Regions from separate parts of the Streptomyces sp. NPDC048106 genome, predicted to be linked through region 1. Evidence: riboswitches for the same ligand, from Rfam matches in the RefSeq annotation. Region 1 holds a riboswitch; each other region holds the start of a gene.

The links. A riboswitch is a leader RNA that binds a small molecule or an ion and turns the genes downstream of it on or off. The one in region 1 is predicted to bind cyclic di-AMP.
Positions count from the first base shown of each region.
Region 2: linked by a shared signal. The riboswitch ahead of AB0927_RS19055 (M23 family metallopeptidase) and the one ahead of AB0927_RS18840 (transglycosylase SLT domain-containing protein) in region 1 are both predicted to bind cyclic di-AMP.
Region 3: linked by a shared signal. The riboswitch ahead of AB0927_RS07760 (M23 family metallopeptidase) and the one ahead of AB0927_RS18840 (transglycosylase SLT domain-containing protein) in region 1 are both predicted to bind cyclic di-AMP.

Region 1 is NZ_JBEZND010000016.1:148,975-154,206, reverse strand. It holds gene AB0927_RS18850 (DUF2092 domain-containing protein) at 1-131, opposite strand, end outside; gene AB0927_RS18845 (polyprenyl synthetase family protein) at 423-1,433, opposite strand; cyclic di-AMP (ydaO/yuaA leader) riboswitch at 1,956-2,128, shown strand; gene AB0927_RS18840 (transglycosylase SLT domain-containing protein) at 2,133-2,618, shown strand; gene AB0927_RS18835 (HAD family hydrolase) at 2,679-3,491, opposite strand; gene fahA (fumarylacetoacetase) at 3,752-4,972, shown strand; gene AB0927_RS18825 (M56 family metallopeptidase) at 5,158-5,232, shown strand, end outside.
Region 2 is NZ_JBEZND010000017.1:37,461-42,692, forward strand. It holds gene AB0927_RS19040 (GNAT family N-acetyltransferase) at 1-308, opposite strand, end outside; gene AB0927_RS19045 (HPr family phosphocarrier protein) at 453-734, shown strand; gene AB0927_RS19050 (GntR family transcriptional regulator) at 1,045-1,731, opposite strand; gene AB0927_RS19055 (M23 family metallopeptidase) at 1,931-2,674, opposite strand; cyclic di-AMP (ydaO/yuaA leader) riboswitch at 2,687-2,845, opposite strand; gene AB0927_RS19060 (pitrilysin family protein) at 3,073-4,443, opposite strand; gene AB0927_RS19065 (pitrilysin family protein) at 4,461-5,232, opposite strand, start outside.
Region 3 is NZ_JBEZND010000006.1:17,335-22,566, forward strand. It holds gene AB0927_RS07750 (PrsW family glutamic-type intramembrane protease) at 1-149, shown strand, start outside; gene AB0927_RS07755 (aldo/keto reductase) at 169-1,113, opposite strand; gene AB0927_RS07760 (M23 family metallopeptidase) at 1,184-2,239, opposite strand; cyclic di-AMP (ydaO/yuaA leader) riboswitch at 2,247-2,415, opposite strand; tRNA gene AB0927_RS07765 (tRNA-Met) at 2,729-2,802, opposite strand; gene AB0927_RS07770 (dihydrofolate reductase family protein) at 2,867-4,030, opposite strand; gene lspA (signal peptidase II) at 4,055-4,591, opposite strand; gene AB0927_RS07780 (hypothetical protein) at 4,822-5,001, shown strand; gene AB0927_RS07785 (DUF2637 domain-containing protein) at 5,039-5,232, shown strand, end outside.

The DNA.
Region 1 (5,232 bases):
AGCCCGATGGTGGCCGCGGCCACCCCCACCACCGCGACCGGGACGGCGTACCGCGCGGCCTTGCGCCGGCCCGAGCGTGTCTCCTCGTCCCGCGCGGCGCCCACTGCGTCGTCGGATTCGTACGGTGCCATGTGTGCCTTACCTCCGTCGTCGGCGGCGGCTGCCCTCACGTTGGTCCACCCGAGCCGCCATTCTCACCCGAATCGGTGAGGATTGGTGATGTCCGTGGTGTCCATACGACCAAATCCGCGGTGAGGAATCGTCAGACCACGGAGCCAACTCGGCGTACGACTGCGGTATGACACGCACGGGGCACCCCTAGGGGTGCGACAGGGGCTCGAACGCATCCCTACGGGCAGGATGCGGCAGGCGTCCGGGTACGGCCATCCGGTGGGCGCCGAACGGGTGCCGGTCACCGCCGGTCAACCTGCCCGGTGGACCACCGCGTCGCACAGCTCCATCAGTGCCACCTTGGCGTCGCACTCCCGCAGCGGCGCGAGCGCGGCGCGCGCCTCCTCCGCGTACCGCACGGTGTCCCGGCGGGCCTGTTCCAGGGCGGGGTGGGCGCGCAGCGTGGCCAGGGCCTCGGCGAGCCGGGCGTCGTCGCTGAGGTCGGAGTCCAGCAGCTCGCACAGGGCGAGGTCCTCGGGCAGGCCGAGCCGGGCGGCCCGCTCGCGCAGTCGCAGGACGGGCAGGGTCGGGATGCCCTCGCGCAGGTCGGTGCCGGGGGTCTTGCCGGACTCGCGGGACTCGGAGGCGATGTCCAGGACGTCGTCGGCGAGCTGGAAGGCCACGCCGAGCCGCTCGCCGTACTGGGTGAGCACGTCCACGACCGTCTCGTCGGCGCCGGACATCATCGCGCCGAACCGGCAGGACACCGCGACCAGCGAGCCCGTCTTGCCGCCGAGCACGTCGAGGTAGTGCTCGACCGGGTCGCGGCCGTCGGAGGGGCCGGCGGTCTCCAGGATCTGGCCGGTGACCAGGCGTTCGAACGCGAGGGCCTGGACCCGGACCGCCTCGGGGCCGAGGTCGGCGAGGATCTGGGAGGCGCGGGCGAAGAGGAAGTCGCCGGTGAGCACCGCGACGGAGTTGCCCCAGCGGGTGTTGGCGCTGTCCACGCCCCGGCGTACGGCGGCCTCGTCCATGACGTCGTCGTGGTACAGCGTGGCCAGGTGGGTCAGCTCCACGACCACGGCCGACGGCACCACACCGGGCGCGTAGGGGTCGCCGAACTGCGCCGCGAGCATCACGAGCAGCGGCCTGAAACGCTTCCCGCCGGCCCGTACGAGGTGCTGGGCGGCCCCCGTGATGAACGGGACCTCGCTCTTCGTGGCCTCTAGCAGGCCTTCCTCGACAGCCGCCAATCCGGCCTGGACATCGGCTTCGAGAGCCTGGTCCCGCACGCTCAGCCCGAACGGCCCGACGACGGTCACGAGGGGTCTCCTGTCTGCTGGTGTCTGCTGGCGATTACGCGGTTTGTCGATAGGTCGCTGCCATCACTCAAGTCAGCGTATCCGGTCCGGTTTCGATCACCGATAGCGCCCACCCGTCCAGCCTGGGCGGTATCGGATCATGGCCGACATACCTCTGATCGGATGATGGCAACAGACATTTATTGACTTAACAGGAAATCTGGAACTTCGTCGCGACCCCAGAGGTGAGCGGAGTACCGACTCCACCCCACCGAGGGACGAATCCCCTATGCCCGATTTAACGTAGTTTGCCATTTCGTGAGTTGGGTCACCCGAACGCCTTCCCGACGAACGCCCGCCAACACCCCTTCCCGCCTTGCGCGGCAAGCGAGTTGAGCGTTGGCAGTCGCAAAGGATCAAGTACCCCATAGGCTGATGATCAAGGTCAAATGCCGCGATGTATCAATCTGGCACTTGTTCCCGACATGTGCTCTCGCATACGTTCCCGACCCATCAGGCGGACGCCTAATCCTGCCGCCGCCTGTAAACCCATCGACGAACTCATTCGTACGGCAGGAGCGGGGGACCCAGGTAAGTCGCCGAACCGCGTGTTCGCACCGGGACGGCTGGGGTATAGCCACGCCTCTCACCAGGCGCGGCCGGGCACCTCCCCGCCCGAACCCGACAGCTCACCTCGCAGGCGTAGGAGAGGAACACCCCATGCCTGCTGCCGTTCAGCCGCGCCGCACCCGTGCCAACCGTCTCGTCCGTCTGATCGCCGTCGCCGGCACCGGCGCCGCCGTGCTCGCCATGCCGCTCGTGGGCGCCGCCACCGCGTCCGCCGCCACCGGCACCACCTCGGCCGCCACCACCCCCGCCGGGTACCCGAACAACCTCGACGGCTGGATCCGCGAGTCCCGCGCGATCATGGCCGAGAAGGGCATCCCGGGCTCCTACAACGGCATCTACCGGAACATCATCCGGGAGTCCTCGGGCAACCCGAACGCCATCAACCTGTGGGACTCCAACGCGGCCAAGGGCATACCGTCCAAGGGTCTGCTCCAGGTGATCGACCCGACCTTCAACGCGTACCACGTGGCCGGAACCTCGTTCAACATCTACGACCCGGTCGCCAACATCACCGCCGCCTGCAACTACGCCGCCCACCGGTACGGCTCGATCGACAACGTCTTCGGCGCCTACTGACCGGCCCCGGGCCGCAACGGCGTGAGCCGTGGAAGCCCGTGGCACCACCGCTGTTCCCGGTCACCCGGCCGGGAACAGCCTTTCGAGGACGACGGCGATGCCGTCGTCCTCGTTCGACGTCGTGACCTCGTCGGCGACCGCCTTCAGCTCGGGGTGGGCGTTCGCCATCGCGATCCCGTGCGCCGCCCAGCGGAACATCGGGATGTCGTTGGGCATGTCGCCGAAGGCCAGGGCCCGTTCCGCGGGGACCCCGAGCCGCTCGGCGGCCAGCGCGAGGCCGGTCGCCTTGGTCACCCCGCACGGCTGGAGCTCCACGGTCCCGGGCCCCGACATGGTGACCGTGGCCAGCGAGCCCACCACCGAGCGCGCCACCGCCGCCAACTCGTCGTCCGAGAGGGCGGCATGGCGCAGCAGCACCTTGCTGATCGGCGCCCGCCACAGCTCGGCGCGCCGGGCCACCCGGACCGCGGGCAGGGTCGGGTGAGGCATCCGGTAGCCGGGCTCGATCAGGGTGAGCCCGTCCGTGCCGTCCTGGTCGACGGCCGCGAACACCTGGCCCACCTCGGCCTCGATCTTGCCGAGCGCGGTCTCGGCCAGCTCCCGGTCCAGCCGGACCGACGACACCAGACGGCCGGTCCCGGCGTCGTAGACCTGCGCGCCCTGTCCGCACACCGCGAGCCCCGTACTGCCGAGGGCGGCCAGCAGGGGGCGCACTCTGGGAGCCGGGCGGCCGGTGACCACCAGGTGCCGGGCCCCGGCCCGCGTCGCCCGCGCGAGCGCGGTCAGCGTGCGCTCGGAGACGGTGTCGTCGCCGCGCAGCAGCGTCCCGTCCAGGTCGGTGGCGATCAGTGCGTACGCGGGGGAGGGTGCCATGATCAGAGAATACGGACCCGCGCCCTCCACCGACTCCCGTGCCATTCCCCGTACTTGCGCGCCGCGTCCCCGTTCCCGGAAGGCCGCCGGGCCGGAACTGCCGCCGCCGAAGCAGCTATTCGGACATTACGAACTCTTGAGGCACTACGGTGGCAACCCCCTGGCCACTGCCCAAGACCGGTATCCCGGCCGTAACGTGTGGCCTGACCACATGGAACGCATCGCCATGCATGGCCTGGATGAGAGCGAGGCAGTACCCCATGCCCCCCTTCGACGTCCCCGAGGGCGACCCCTTCGGTCCGCACAACCTTCCCTATGGCGTGTTCTCGCCCTCCGGCAGCCGGGAGCGCAGGGTCGGCGTCCGGCTCGGGGACCAGGTCCTCGACGCGGGCGCCGCGGCCGCCGCCCTCGGCTCGCCGCACCAGGCGCTGCTCGCCCGCCCCACCCTCAACCCGCTGCTGGCGGCCGGGCGCGCGGCCTGGACCGAGGTGCGCGGCGCGCTCACCTCCTGGGTCACCGACCCCGCCCACCGCGAGACGCTGGAACCCCTGTTCCACCCGCTGTCCGAGGTGACCCTGCACCTGCCCTTCGAGGTCGCCGACTACGTCGACTTCTACGCCTCGGAGAACCACGCCCGCAACGTCGGCAAGATCTTCCGCCCGGACGCCGCGGACTCCCTCACCCCCAACTGGAAGCACCTGCCGATCGGTTACCACGGCCGCTCCGGCACGGTCGTGGTCTCGGGCACGGACGTCGTACGGCCCTCCGGGCAGCGCAAGGGCCCCGCCGACCCGGCGCCCGTGTTCGGCCCCTCGATCCGGCTGGACATCGAGGCCGAGGTCGGCTTCGTGGTCGGCGTGCCCAGCGAGCAGGGGACCCCGGTCGCGCTCGGCGACTACCGCGAGCACGTCTTCGGGCTGTGCCTGCTCAACGACTGGTCCGCGCGGGACATCCAGGCCTGGGAGTACGTCCCCCTCGGCCCGTTCCTCGGCAAGTCCTTCTCGACCTCCGTGTCGGCCTGGATCACCCCGCTCGACGCCCTGGAGCACGCGCGGGTGACCCCGCCCGAGCGCACCCACCCGCTGCTGCCCTACCTGGACGACGCGGCCCCCGGCATCGAGCCCGGCGGCTACGACCTGCGGATCTCCGTGGCCATCAACGGCGAGGTGGTCTCCGAGCCGCCCTTCTCCACCATGTACTGGACCGCCGCCCAGCAGCTCGCCCAGATGACCGTCAACGGCGCCTCCCTGCGCACCGGCGACCTGTACGGCTCCGGCACCGTGAGCGGGCCCGAGGAACGCCAGCGCGGCTCCCTGCTGGAGCTGACCTGGAACGGGCGCGACCCCCTCGAACTCCCCGACGGCAAGCGCGCCTTCCTGGAGGACGGCGACGTGGTCACCATGACGGCCTGGGCACCCGGGGCGGACGGGGGCCGGGTGGGCCTCGGTGAGGTGACCGGGCGGATCGTGCCCTCGGCCTGAGCCGGCGGCGGGCGCCGCGCGGCGGGACGGGAGCGGACGGTTCGGCCCCGACACCTGCCTCGCGGCGCCCCTCTTCGTCATACTGGCGGCAGCACGCACCACCCGCGGCGGCCGCCCGCGCGCCCCGCCCGGCTTCGTACCACCCATACCCGAACCCCTCTCGGATCAGGAACCGGAGCCCCGGCATGACCGTCTGCCTGCTCCTGCTCACCGTCGTCGCCCTGACGGCGGCCGGGCCGGCCCCGCGCGCGCTGACCCGG
Region 2 (5,232 bases), on a different contig from region 1:
GCCCCGATGCGGTCGTAGCGCACGGTCGCGATGAACTCGCCGCCCACGGTGGCCGCGAGACCCACCCGGTCCACGAAGTCGTGGTGCGTGAAGCGGTGGACGTCCTTGGCGGACAGCCGGGGGTAGGGGGCGAAGAAGCGGTAGTACTTGGACTCGTCCGAGACCTGCTCGTAGAAGTGGACCAGATGGTCGGCGTCGTCGACGGTGATGGGCCGAATGCGGGCGGTACCTCCGTCCCGCAGGACCACGTCCGCCTCCCAGTGCGCGGGGTAGTCGTACCGGCCCTGCGGTTCCGCCGAGGTTCGCATGGGCCCCAGGGTACGGCTCGCGTCCGGCAACGGCGCGGGGCAGTCTGTGGAGCACGGCGGAGGGGGCGCGAGCCCCTCTTCTGGCCCGCTTCACGATATGGAAGACTGGTCTAGACAACCCTGAACAGTGAAGGGCAGCAACACATGGCTGAGCGCCGCGTCAACGTCGGCTGGGCCGAGGGTCTTCACGCCCGCCCCGCCTCCATCTTCGTCCGGGCCGCCACGGCCGCAGGCATCCCGGTGACGATCAGCAAGTCCGGCGGCACCCCGGTCAACGCGGCCTCCATGCTGGGCGTGCTGGGCCTGGGCGCCCAGGGCGGCGAGGAGATCGTGCTCACCTCCGACGCCGAGGGCGCGGACGCCGCCCTCGACCGGCTGGCCAAGCTGGTCGCCGAGGGCCTGGAAGAGCTGCCCGAGACCGTCTGAGCCCCGAGCGCCCGCCGGGCCGGCCGGACTGTCCGGCCGGCCCGGCGGGCGCTTCACGCGGCGGTGGCCGTCAACTCCGGCTGGCCGCCGGGTCCTTGCCGGACGCCGTGACCGTCAGTGTCACCGCGGCGGGCGGGAGGGTTTACGGGGTGCCCTGGACCGGAAAATCGCGCCGGGCCCCGCCGGACTGCGCCGCCTCGGCACTTTCGGGGTACCGCGGAATTCACCGGGACATGGAATTCACGGCAGCCGGGAAATAGGGAAATGGCCACCCGCTGAATATCCCCCCACTTTGTATACGGCACCCGTGTTAACACCGTGCACCGGACATGTTTACGGTATGTTGCGAGATACCCGGGCGTTCCGCGGCGCCGGGGATCCGCAGCCGGTGCGCGGCCGTCGTGCGCTGGGTGTGCAGCGCGGTCACCGCGCGGGCGCGCTCGTCGTCGCCGCGTGCCACCGCGTCCACGATCGCGCCGTGCTCCGCCCACGCGCCGACCAGGTCCGGCGGCGCGTCCACCGTGTACATCCAGGCGATCTTGTGGCGCAGCTGGGTGAGTGTCGAGGTCAGTGAGGGGCTGCCGCAGGACTGGGCCAGCGTCTCGTGGAACCAGCCGTTCAGGGCGCGCAGGTCCTCGCCGCCGCCCGTCCTGGCGCGCTCCTGCCCCAGCCGGACCAGGCCTCGCAGCACCTTCAGATGCGCCTCGGTGCGGCGCCGGGCGGCCCGCGCGGCCCCCAGCGGCTCCAGGAGCAGGCGCATCTCCAGCAGGTCGGCGGCCTCCTGCTCGGTCGGCTCGGCCACGCAGGCGCCCGCGTGCCGGCGCGTCACCACGAAGCCCTCCGCCTCCAGGGTGCGCAGGGCCTCGCGCACGGGGACGCGCGAGACGCCGTAGCGGCGGGCGAGCACCTCCTCGGTGAGGCGGCCGCCGCGTTCGAGGGCGCCGGTGACGATGTCGTCCCGGATCGCCGTGCACACCGAGTGCGCCGGAATACGCATGACCGACCTCCGCCTTAATACCCGCGACACGACGCCGACGACGGACGCGTCTTTTCCGTGACTCTATTCCACCGGGCCGGAATTTCCGACGGCGGACCGGAATCATGGATATTTTTTGGACAGATTCCGGCGGCGACGGCCGTGGAATGGCGAAAGCCCCGGCTCAGTGGCCGGGGCTTTCGATGCCGTGCGGGGTCGGTCAGACGTCCACGCCGTGGTTGCGGAGGTAGGCCACGGGGTCGACGTCGGAGCCGTAGTCGGGGCTGGTGCGCGCCTCGAAGTGCAGGTGCGGGCCGGTGACGTTGCCGGTCGCGCCGGACAGGGCGATCTGCTGGCCCGCGGCGACCTGCTGGCCCACCGTGACGCCGATGGAGGACAGATGGCCGTACTGGGTGTACATGCCGTCGGCCATGCGGATCACGATCTCGTTGCCGTACGCCCCGCCCCAGCCGGTGGAGACGACGGTGCCGACGCCGACCGCGTGCACGGAGGTGCCGGTCGCCGCGTGGAAGTCGATACCGGTGTGGGAGCCGGAGGACCACAGAGAGCTGCTGGCCATGTAGCCGGTGGACACGTAGGAGTGCGCGATCGGGGCGACGAAGGTGTTCAGCCGCTTGCGCTCGGCCTCGCGGGCGGCCCGGGCCCTGGCCTGGCGCGCCTCCTTCGCGCGCTCGGCGGCGGCCTTCTCGGCCGCCTGGTGCTCGGCGATCCGCTGCTGGGCGGTGGCCTGGGCGTCGATGTGCTCGGCGAGGTCGTCGGTCGCGGCGAGCACGGGGGTGAGGCCGGTCTGCTCGGCGGTTTTCTCGGCGGCGAGCGCCGGGGACGCGGCGAGGGTGCCGATGACGCCGGTGGTCGTGAGGGCCGCGACTCCGGCCGCGTGAACGGTGGTTCGCTTGACCCGGCCGGGCTTGCGGTGCTTCCCGGTGGCGCACATGAACGCCATGCGTGTGGCTGTCCTTTCCTTCCCTCTCGCCTACCGGGTTAGCTGACGGGTTCGGAGCAGGAAGGTCTCCTACGGGCCCGCACGTCTCGCGCGGATGCCCGATTCACCCCAGGGGACGGTGGGTCCCCGGCTCCCCTGGCTCGCGCCTCGGGGACTCGGCGATGGCTGTCCGGTGCCGCGGCTGCGGCGCACTGCCCGACGGACAACCCGGACGACGCTAAGCGGACCGGCTCTCAATCCTCAAACGGAACGCGGCTTTTGTAGCGCATCCCACAGGGCAGACAGGCAACCTCCGTATCAATTCGGACATCCTGAGGAGAGAGTGGAACAAAGTGGGGCCCTGACGACCCGTAGGCCGTCAGGGCCCCACCCCGCAAGGGGCCTGCCCGTAGGTGCCGTTACTCGGCGGCCACCACGGTGACCTCGCCGATGCCCAGCGCCTCGACCGGTGCCTTGATCTGCGCGGCGTCACCGACCAGGACGGTCACCAGGCGGTCCACCGGGAAGGCGTTGACGACCGCCGCGGTGGCCTCCACGGTGCCCGTCGCGGCCAGTTGCCGGTAGAGCGTCGCCTGGAAGTCGTCGGGCAGGTGCTGCTCCACCTGGTCGGCGAGCGTGCCCGCGACGGCCGCCGCGGTCTCGTACTTCAGCGGCGCGACGCCGACGAGGTTCTGCACGGCGACGTCCCGCTCGGCGTCGGTCAGGCCCTCCGCCGCGAGGGTGCGCAGCACCTTCCACAGGTCGTCGAGCGCCGGACCGGTGTTGGGGGTGTCCACGGAGCCGCTGATGGCGAGCATGGAGGCGCCGTTGCCGCCCGGGCCGGAGCGGAGCACCTGCCCGAACGCGCGCACACCGTAGGTGTAGCCCTTCTCCTCGCGCAGGACGCGGTCCAGGCGGGAGGTGAGGGTGCCGCCCAGGCAGTAGGTGCCGAGCACCTGGGCGGGCCACACCCGGTCGTGCCGGTCCGCGCCGACGCGGCCGATGAGCAGCTGCGTCTGGACGGCGCCGGGCCGGTCCACGATGACCACGCGTCCGGTGTCGTCGGCCGTCACCGCGGGCACCGGCCGGGGCTCGCCCGGGGTGCCGGTCCAGGCGCCCAGGGTCTCGCCGAGCAGCGCGTCCACGTCGATGCCGGTCAGGTCGCCGACCACGACCGCGGTGGCCGTGGCGGGGCGCACGTGACGGTCGTAGAAGGCGCGCACGGCGACCGCGTCGATCTTCTCGACCGTCTCCTCGGTGCCCTGGCGCGGCCGGGACATGCGCGTGGACGCCGGGAACAGCTCCTTGGAGAGTTCCTTGGCGGCCCGGCGGGCGGGGCTGGCCAGCTCGTGCGGAATCTCGTCCAGGCGGTTGCGGACCAGCCGCTCGACCTCGCTGCCGGCGAAGGCGGGGGCGCGCAGCGCGTCGGCGAGCAGGCCGAGGCCCTTGGTCAGACGCGAGGCGGGGACCTCCAGGCTCAGCCGGACGCCGGGGTGGTCGGCGTGCGCGTCGAGGGTGGCGCCCGCGCGCTCCAGCTCGGCGGCGAACTCCTCGGCGGAGTGCTTGTCGGTGCCCTCGGAGAAGGCTCGCGCCATGATGGTGGCGACGCCGTCCAGGCCGGCCGGCTCGGCCTCCAGGGGGGCGTCCAGGAGCACCTCGACGGCGACGACCTGCTGACCGGGGCGATGACAGCGCAGCACGGTCAGGCCGTTGTCGAGCGCGGCGCGCTCGGGGGCCGGGAAGGCCCACGGCTTCGCCTCGCCGGCCTGCGGCTGGGGGTGGAAGTCCATGGTGGCGAGCTGCTCGGTCACTTGGCCGTCTCCTCGTTCTCGTTTCCGGCCTCTACGGTGGCCTCCGACTCCGGGTCCTCGGGCACGTCGGCGTCCTCGACGGCCTGCGGGGACTTCGGCTCGTAGACCAGGACCGCGCGGTTGTCGGGGCGCAGCCGGGCCTTGGCGACCTCCCGGACCTCCTCGGGGGTCACCTCCAGGATGCGGTGCACGGCGTTGAGGGCGAGCTGCGGGTCGCCGAACAGGACGGCGTAGCGGCACAGTTCGTCGGCGCGGCCCGCGACGGTGCCGAGCCGGTCCAGCCACTCGCGCTCCAACTGGGCCTGGGCGCGCTCCATCTCCTCGGGGGTGGGGCCCTCCTCGGCGAACCGGGCCAGCTCCTCGTCGATGGCGGTCTCGATGACCGGCACCTCGACGTCGCCGGAGGTCTTCACGTCCAGCCAGCCCATGGAGGGCGCGCCGGCCAGGCGCAGCAGGCCGAAGCCGGCCGCGACGGCCGTGCGGTCGCGCCGCACCAGCCGGTTGTACAGCCGGGAGGACTCGCCGCCGCCGAGGACGGTCAGGGCGAGGTCGGCCGCGTCGCACGCGCGCGTGCCGTCCTGCGGCAGCCGGTAGGCGGCCATCAGGGCGCGCGCCGGGACCTCCTCGACGACGACCTCGCGCAGCTGCCCGCCGATGACGTCGGGCAGGGTGCCGTCACGGGGCGCGGGCTTGCCGTCGTGGGCCGGGATGGTGCCGAAGTACTTCTCGATCCAGGCGAGGGTCTGCTCGGGGTCGATGTCGCCGACC
Region 3 (5,232 bases), on a different contig from region 1:
CGGCGCCGTACGGGCACGCGTACGTGCCGGGACCGGGGTACGGCTATCCGCAGGGCCCGGGACATGGGTACGGCCACCCGCAGGGGCCGGGGCACGGGTACGGCTACCCGGCGGCGGCGCCGTACCCGTACAACCCGTACCGGGCGTGACGCCCGTGCCGGACGCGGCTTACGCCGACGCGTCCGTCAGCTTCTTCAGCTCGTCGTCCGTCAGCTTCAGGTCGGCGACGGCCAGCAGCGGCGGGAGCTGCTCCAGGGTGCGGGCCGAGGCGATCGGGGCGGTGACGGTCGGCTGGGCGGCCAGCCAGGCGAGGGCGACGGTGGCGTGCTGGGCGTCGTGCGCGGCGGCGATCTCGTCGAGGGCGGCGAGGACCCTCTGGCCGCGCTCGGACTCCGCGTAGTCCGCGGCCCGGCCGGCGCGCGCGCTGTCCACCTTCGTGCCGGGCCGGTACTTGCCGGTCAGGAAGCCCGAGGCGAGCGCGAAGTACGGCACGGTGGCCAGTCCCTCGCGGGCGGCGAGGTCCTGGAGCGGGCCCTCGTAGGTGTCGCGGGAGACCAGGTTGTAGTGCGGCTGGAGGGCCACGTAGCGGGCCAGGCCCTCGCGGGTGGAGAAGTCCAGGGACTCCTTGAGCCGCTCGGCGCTGATGTTGGACGCGGCGATCTGCCGGACCTTGCCGGCCCGCACCAGCTGGTCCAGTGCGCCGATGATCTCCTCGACCGGCACGTCGGGCTGGTCGAAGTGGGTGTAGTAGAGGTCGATGTAGTCGGTGCCCAGCCGGGCCAGGGAGGCGTCGGCGGCGGCCTTGATGTTGTCCGCGGACAGGCCCTGGTACCGCGGGTGCTGGCTGACCTTGGTGGCGATGACGACGTCGGAGCGGTTGCCGCGGGCCTTGACCCACTTGCCGATGACGGTCTCGGACTCGCCGCCCTGGTTGCCCTCGATCCAGGCGCTGTAGGAGTCGGCGGTGTCGATGAAGTTGCCGCCCCCGGCCGTGTACGCGTCCAGGACGGCGTGGGAGGTCTGCTCGTCGGCGGTCCAGCCGAAGACGTTGCCGCCCAGGCAGAGCGGGGAGACCTGGAGGTCGGAAGAGCCGAGTGTGCGCAGAGAAGTCATGCCCCGCATTCAACACCGGCGGCGGATGATCGCGTTCCGCCGCCGGTGCGCTTGCTCCGTGCGGGTTACGTCAGGGGGTGAGGCCCTTGTCGCGCAGCCAGGGCGCCGGGTCGATGGCGGTGGCCTGCCCGTTCGGGTGGACCTCCAGGTGCAGGTGCGGCCCGGTGACGTTGCCGGTGGCGCCGACGCGGCCGATGACCTCGCCGGTGGTGACCTTCTGGCCGACCGAGACGTTGATCGAGGACTGGTGGCAGAACCACAGCTCGGTGCCGTCGTCCAGGGTGAGGACGGTGCGGTAGCCGTAGGCGCCGGCCCAGCCGGCCTGGGTGATGGTGCCGCCGTGCACGGCCTTGATCAGGGTGCCGGTGGGCGCGGCGAAGTCGAGGCCGGTGTGGTAGCCGGAGGACCACATGGCGCCGGGCTGCCCGAAGGTGCCGGTGATCGTGTACGAGACGACCGGCAGCGTGTACTGCTTGGCCAGCTCGGCCAGCCGCTTGGCCTCGGCCGCCTTCTTGGCGTCGGCCTCCGCCTTCGCCTTGGCGGCGGCGGCCTTGTCGGCGGCCTCCTTCTCCGCCTTGGCGGCCGCCTCGTCGGTCTGCTGCTGGGCGGCGGCGACCATCGCGGCGGTGGCCTTGCTGTCGGCCTGGCCCTGCTGCTGCTCGGCCTGGGCCATGATCCGGTTGCGCAGGGCCTCGCCGGCGCCGGTGTTCTCGCTGCCCTCGGTGGTCTGCCCGAGGTCGGTGAGCGCGGTGGCGGTCTGCGCCTTGGGCGCGTCGGTGGAGTCGTCGCCGAAGAGGTGCTCGACGGTGGACAGGTGCGGCACCGAGACCTTGTGCAGGTCCGGCATCGAGATGGAGACCGGCGGCTTGCCGGTGTTGGCGCTGGCGATGCCGCCCGCGCCGACCGCCGCGATCACACCGACGCCGAGGACGGTGGAGCTGCGGGCGAAGCCGCCGCGCTGCTTGGCGACGCGGTGTCGGCCGCGGACCGGAGCGACGGACTCCTCGGTGGGGTTCCACTCCTCCCAGGGGCCGTCGCCGTCGGGGCCGGGGCCGTAGCCGAACGACTCGGGTTCGCGCTGAGCGGGCACGAACGGGGCTTCTGGGGCAGGCCGGTTGGACGCCACGGAGGCGTGCTCCTTTCCTTCCGCCGCCTACCGGGTTAGCTGACGGGTTCGGAGCAGGAAGGTCTCCTACGCGCGTGGACCGCTCGTGGACTCGCTGAGTTCACGACGATTTCCGCGTGATTCACCCCAAAGTGGTGGTTCCCCGGTTCCCTCGCGGGATTCGGCGCGTGCGCACGGAGCCGCCTCGGGTGACGGCTGGGACGACCGCGCTGCGTTATCGAACGTTAATAGACCCAGAGGGAACTTTCCAAGCCGCTCGGCTTGATCATTAACGCTCCGACCGGGGGACTTAACGCCCAGGACGCCGTCAAACCGGGCGAGTTGACCCCGGTTCACTAACCATCGAGTTTTTGACGGTGACTCAGATGTTATGCGCACGGCGGTCGCTCGGTCACTGGGGGTAACCCCCCTGTCGAGGGCCGGAAAACCAGAGCCGGCAAACACTCAGGGCCGGAATCCAAGAACTGGATTCCGGCCCTGAGTCTTCAGTAGCGGGGACAGGATTTGAACCTGCGACCTCTGGGTTATGAGCCCAGCGAGCTACCGAGCTGCTCCACCCCGCGGCGATGTCTCTACTGTACGCCATCACCAGGGCAGAAAGCACATCGGTTACGACGGGACCGCCGCTCAGCCCAGCAGGTGCCGGTTCGGGGCCTTGGCCAGGGCCTCGTACTCGGGCAGCACGACGACCTCGGCGCCCCCGCCCACCAGCACCCCCGTGCCGTCGGCCGCCACGACGAACGTGTCCGGCTCCCGCCAGGCGGTCACCACCCGGCGCACCCCCGCCCGCAGGATCAGCTCGGCGCAGGGCGCGGGGCGGGAGGCGCGGCGGGCGCAGGGCTCCAGGCTGCTGTAGACGGTGGCGCCTGGCAGCCGCGGGTCGGCGGGGTCGGTCTTGGCCAGCGCCGCCTCCTCCGCGTGCGCCACCGGGTCCCCGCCCTCGCGGGAGTGGCCGCGGGCCAGCTCGGTGCCGTCGGCGGCGACCACGACCGCGCCGACGCTGAAGGCCGTCCGCGAGGGCGGGCACAGCGCGGCCAGCTCACAGGCGGTGCGCAGCCAGTGCCGGTCGGCGGCGGTGGGCACCGGGCCGGCGCCGGGCGCGGTGGGCTCGTAGCGCATGAGCACGACGTCCTCGATCCGGCGGGACTCGACGAGCCGCAGCCGTCCCTCCTGGTAGCGGCCGGCGCCGAACAGCCGCGGTGCGGCCGGATCGCCCACGATCAGCGGGGCGACCACGAGCTGGAGCTCGTCGGCGAGGCCCTGCTGGAGGAGCTGGGTGTGCACGGCGGCGCCGCCCTCCACCATCAGCCGGCCGACCCCGCGCACCGCGCGCAGATGGCCGAGCAGGGCCCGCCAGTCCAGCTCCGGGCCGAGCGGGACGACCTCGGCGGAATCACCGAGGAGGCGGGCGGCCCGCGCGGCACCCTCGTCGGTCGTGTAGACGAGCTTGTCGCCGCCCGTGTGCCAGAAGCGGGCCTCGGGGTCGAGGTCGCCGGTCTCCGTGACGGTGACCTTCAGCGGGTACTCCGGCCTGCCCTGCGCGCGGCGGGCCGCGCGGCGCTCGGCGGAGCCGACCAGCAGACGGGGGTTGTCGGCGCGGATCGTGCCGGCGCCGACCAGCAGGGCGTCGGCCCAGGCCCGTACCGCGTCGACCCGGTCGAAGTCGGCCGGGCCGGACAGCAGCAGCCGCTCGGGGCCGGTGTCGTCCAGGCAGCCGTCGAGGGAGACGGCGGCGGACAGCAGCACGTACGGGTACGGCGCGGACTCGGGGAAGGCTCGCTCGGTGCTCATCGGCTCAAGTGTGCGGCCCCGTCGTCAGCCGGTCTGCTCCCGGGGGAGGCGCGCGTCGGCCAGTTCGTGCCCGAAGAGGGACAGGACGACGATCAGGACGCCGCCGCAGGTGATCGCCCAGTCGGCGAGGTTCATGACGCTGAAGTCGCGCACCGAGACGAAGTCGACCACCGCGCCCCGCATCCCGCCCGGCGAGCGGAAGAGCCGGTCGGTCAGATTGCCGACCGCGCCGCCCAGCAGCAGCCCGAGGGCGATCGCCCACGGCGTGCTGGTCAGCCGGCGCGACACCCGCACGATGACGGCGGCCACCGCGAGCGCGATCAGCGTGAACACGAGGGTCGTCGCGCTGCCCATGCCGAAGGCCGCGCCGGGGTTGCGCTGCACCCGCAGCTCCAGCCAGGACCCGAGCACCGGCACGGAGTCCCGGCCCTCCAGCTCCGCGACCACCGCGAGTTTGCTCCCCAGATCGACGGCGTAGGCGACGGCGGCCACCAGCCACAGCACCCACACCCGCCGCCGCGCTCCGGACGCCTGGGGTTCCTGAGGTTCTTGGGGTTCCAGGTGTTCCTGGGGTTCCCCGCCCCCGCTCGACTCGCTCCGCGTCACGCTCGTACTCCTCCCCGGTTCCCGCCCAGCGTACGGGCCGCCCGGCGGGGCGTCACCGCGCACGAGGACCCCGACAGGTGCATTCGTATTTTCGCTACGTGCGGTCATAGGACCGGCGAACCCCGCTTTCGAGCTACAGAAGCACCCGAATGCCCCACACCCTCTGGTCCCGAAAGCCTCGTTAGTTGACCGTGGCACGCACTGAGAGACGCACAGCGCTGAATCTCCACTCGCCGGTCACATTCCGGCTGGAGGGCAAGAAACGCGAGGTGTTCACCGACGGCTGTTCAGATCTTCTCGACGACTTCTTGCAGAGGATCCGCCAGCTGGAGAGTGAGTACCTGCGGGCGATGGTGAGGCTCTAGGACCCAGCCGATGGACAGGATTCACGAGGAAGACGTTGTGGGTGACTACGAGTTCAGCACGCTGGAGATGCAGTGGGACCCGGTCGAGGAGCTGGCCCAGATGCTGTCCGGCGCGTCCGCCGAGAATCCCGACCCGGCCCCGCCGCACGGCAGGTCCAGCCACCGGAGGAACCGCCGGCGTATCCGTACCGAATCCGGATTGCTGCGCGACAAGGGGCGCGGAGCCCCCGT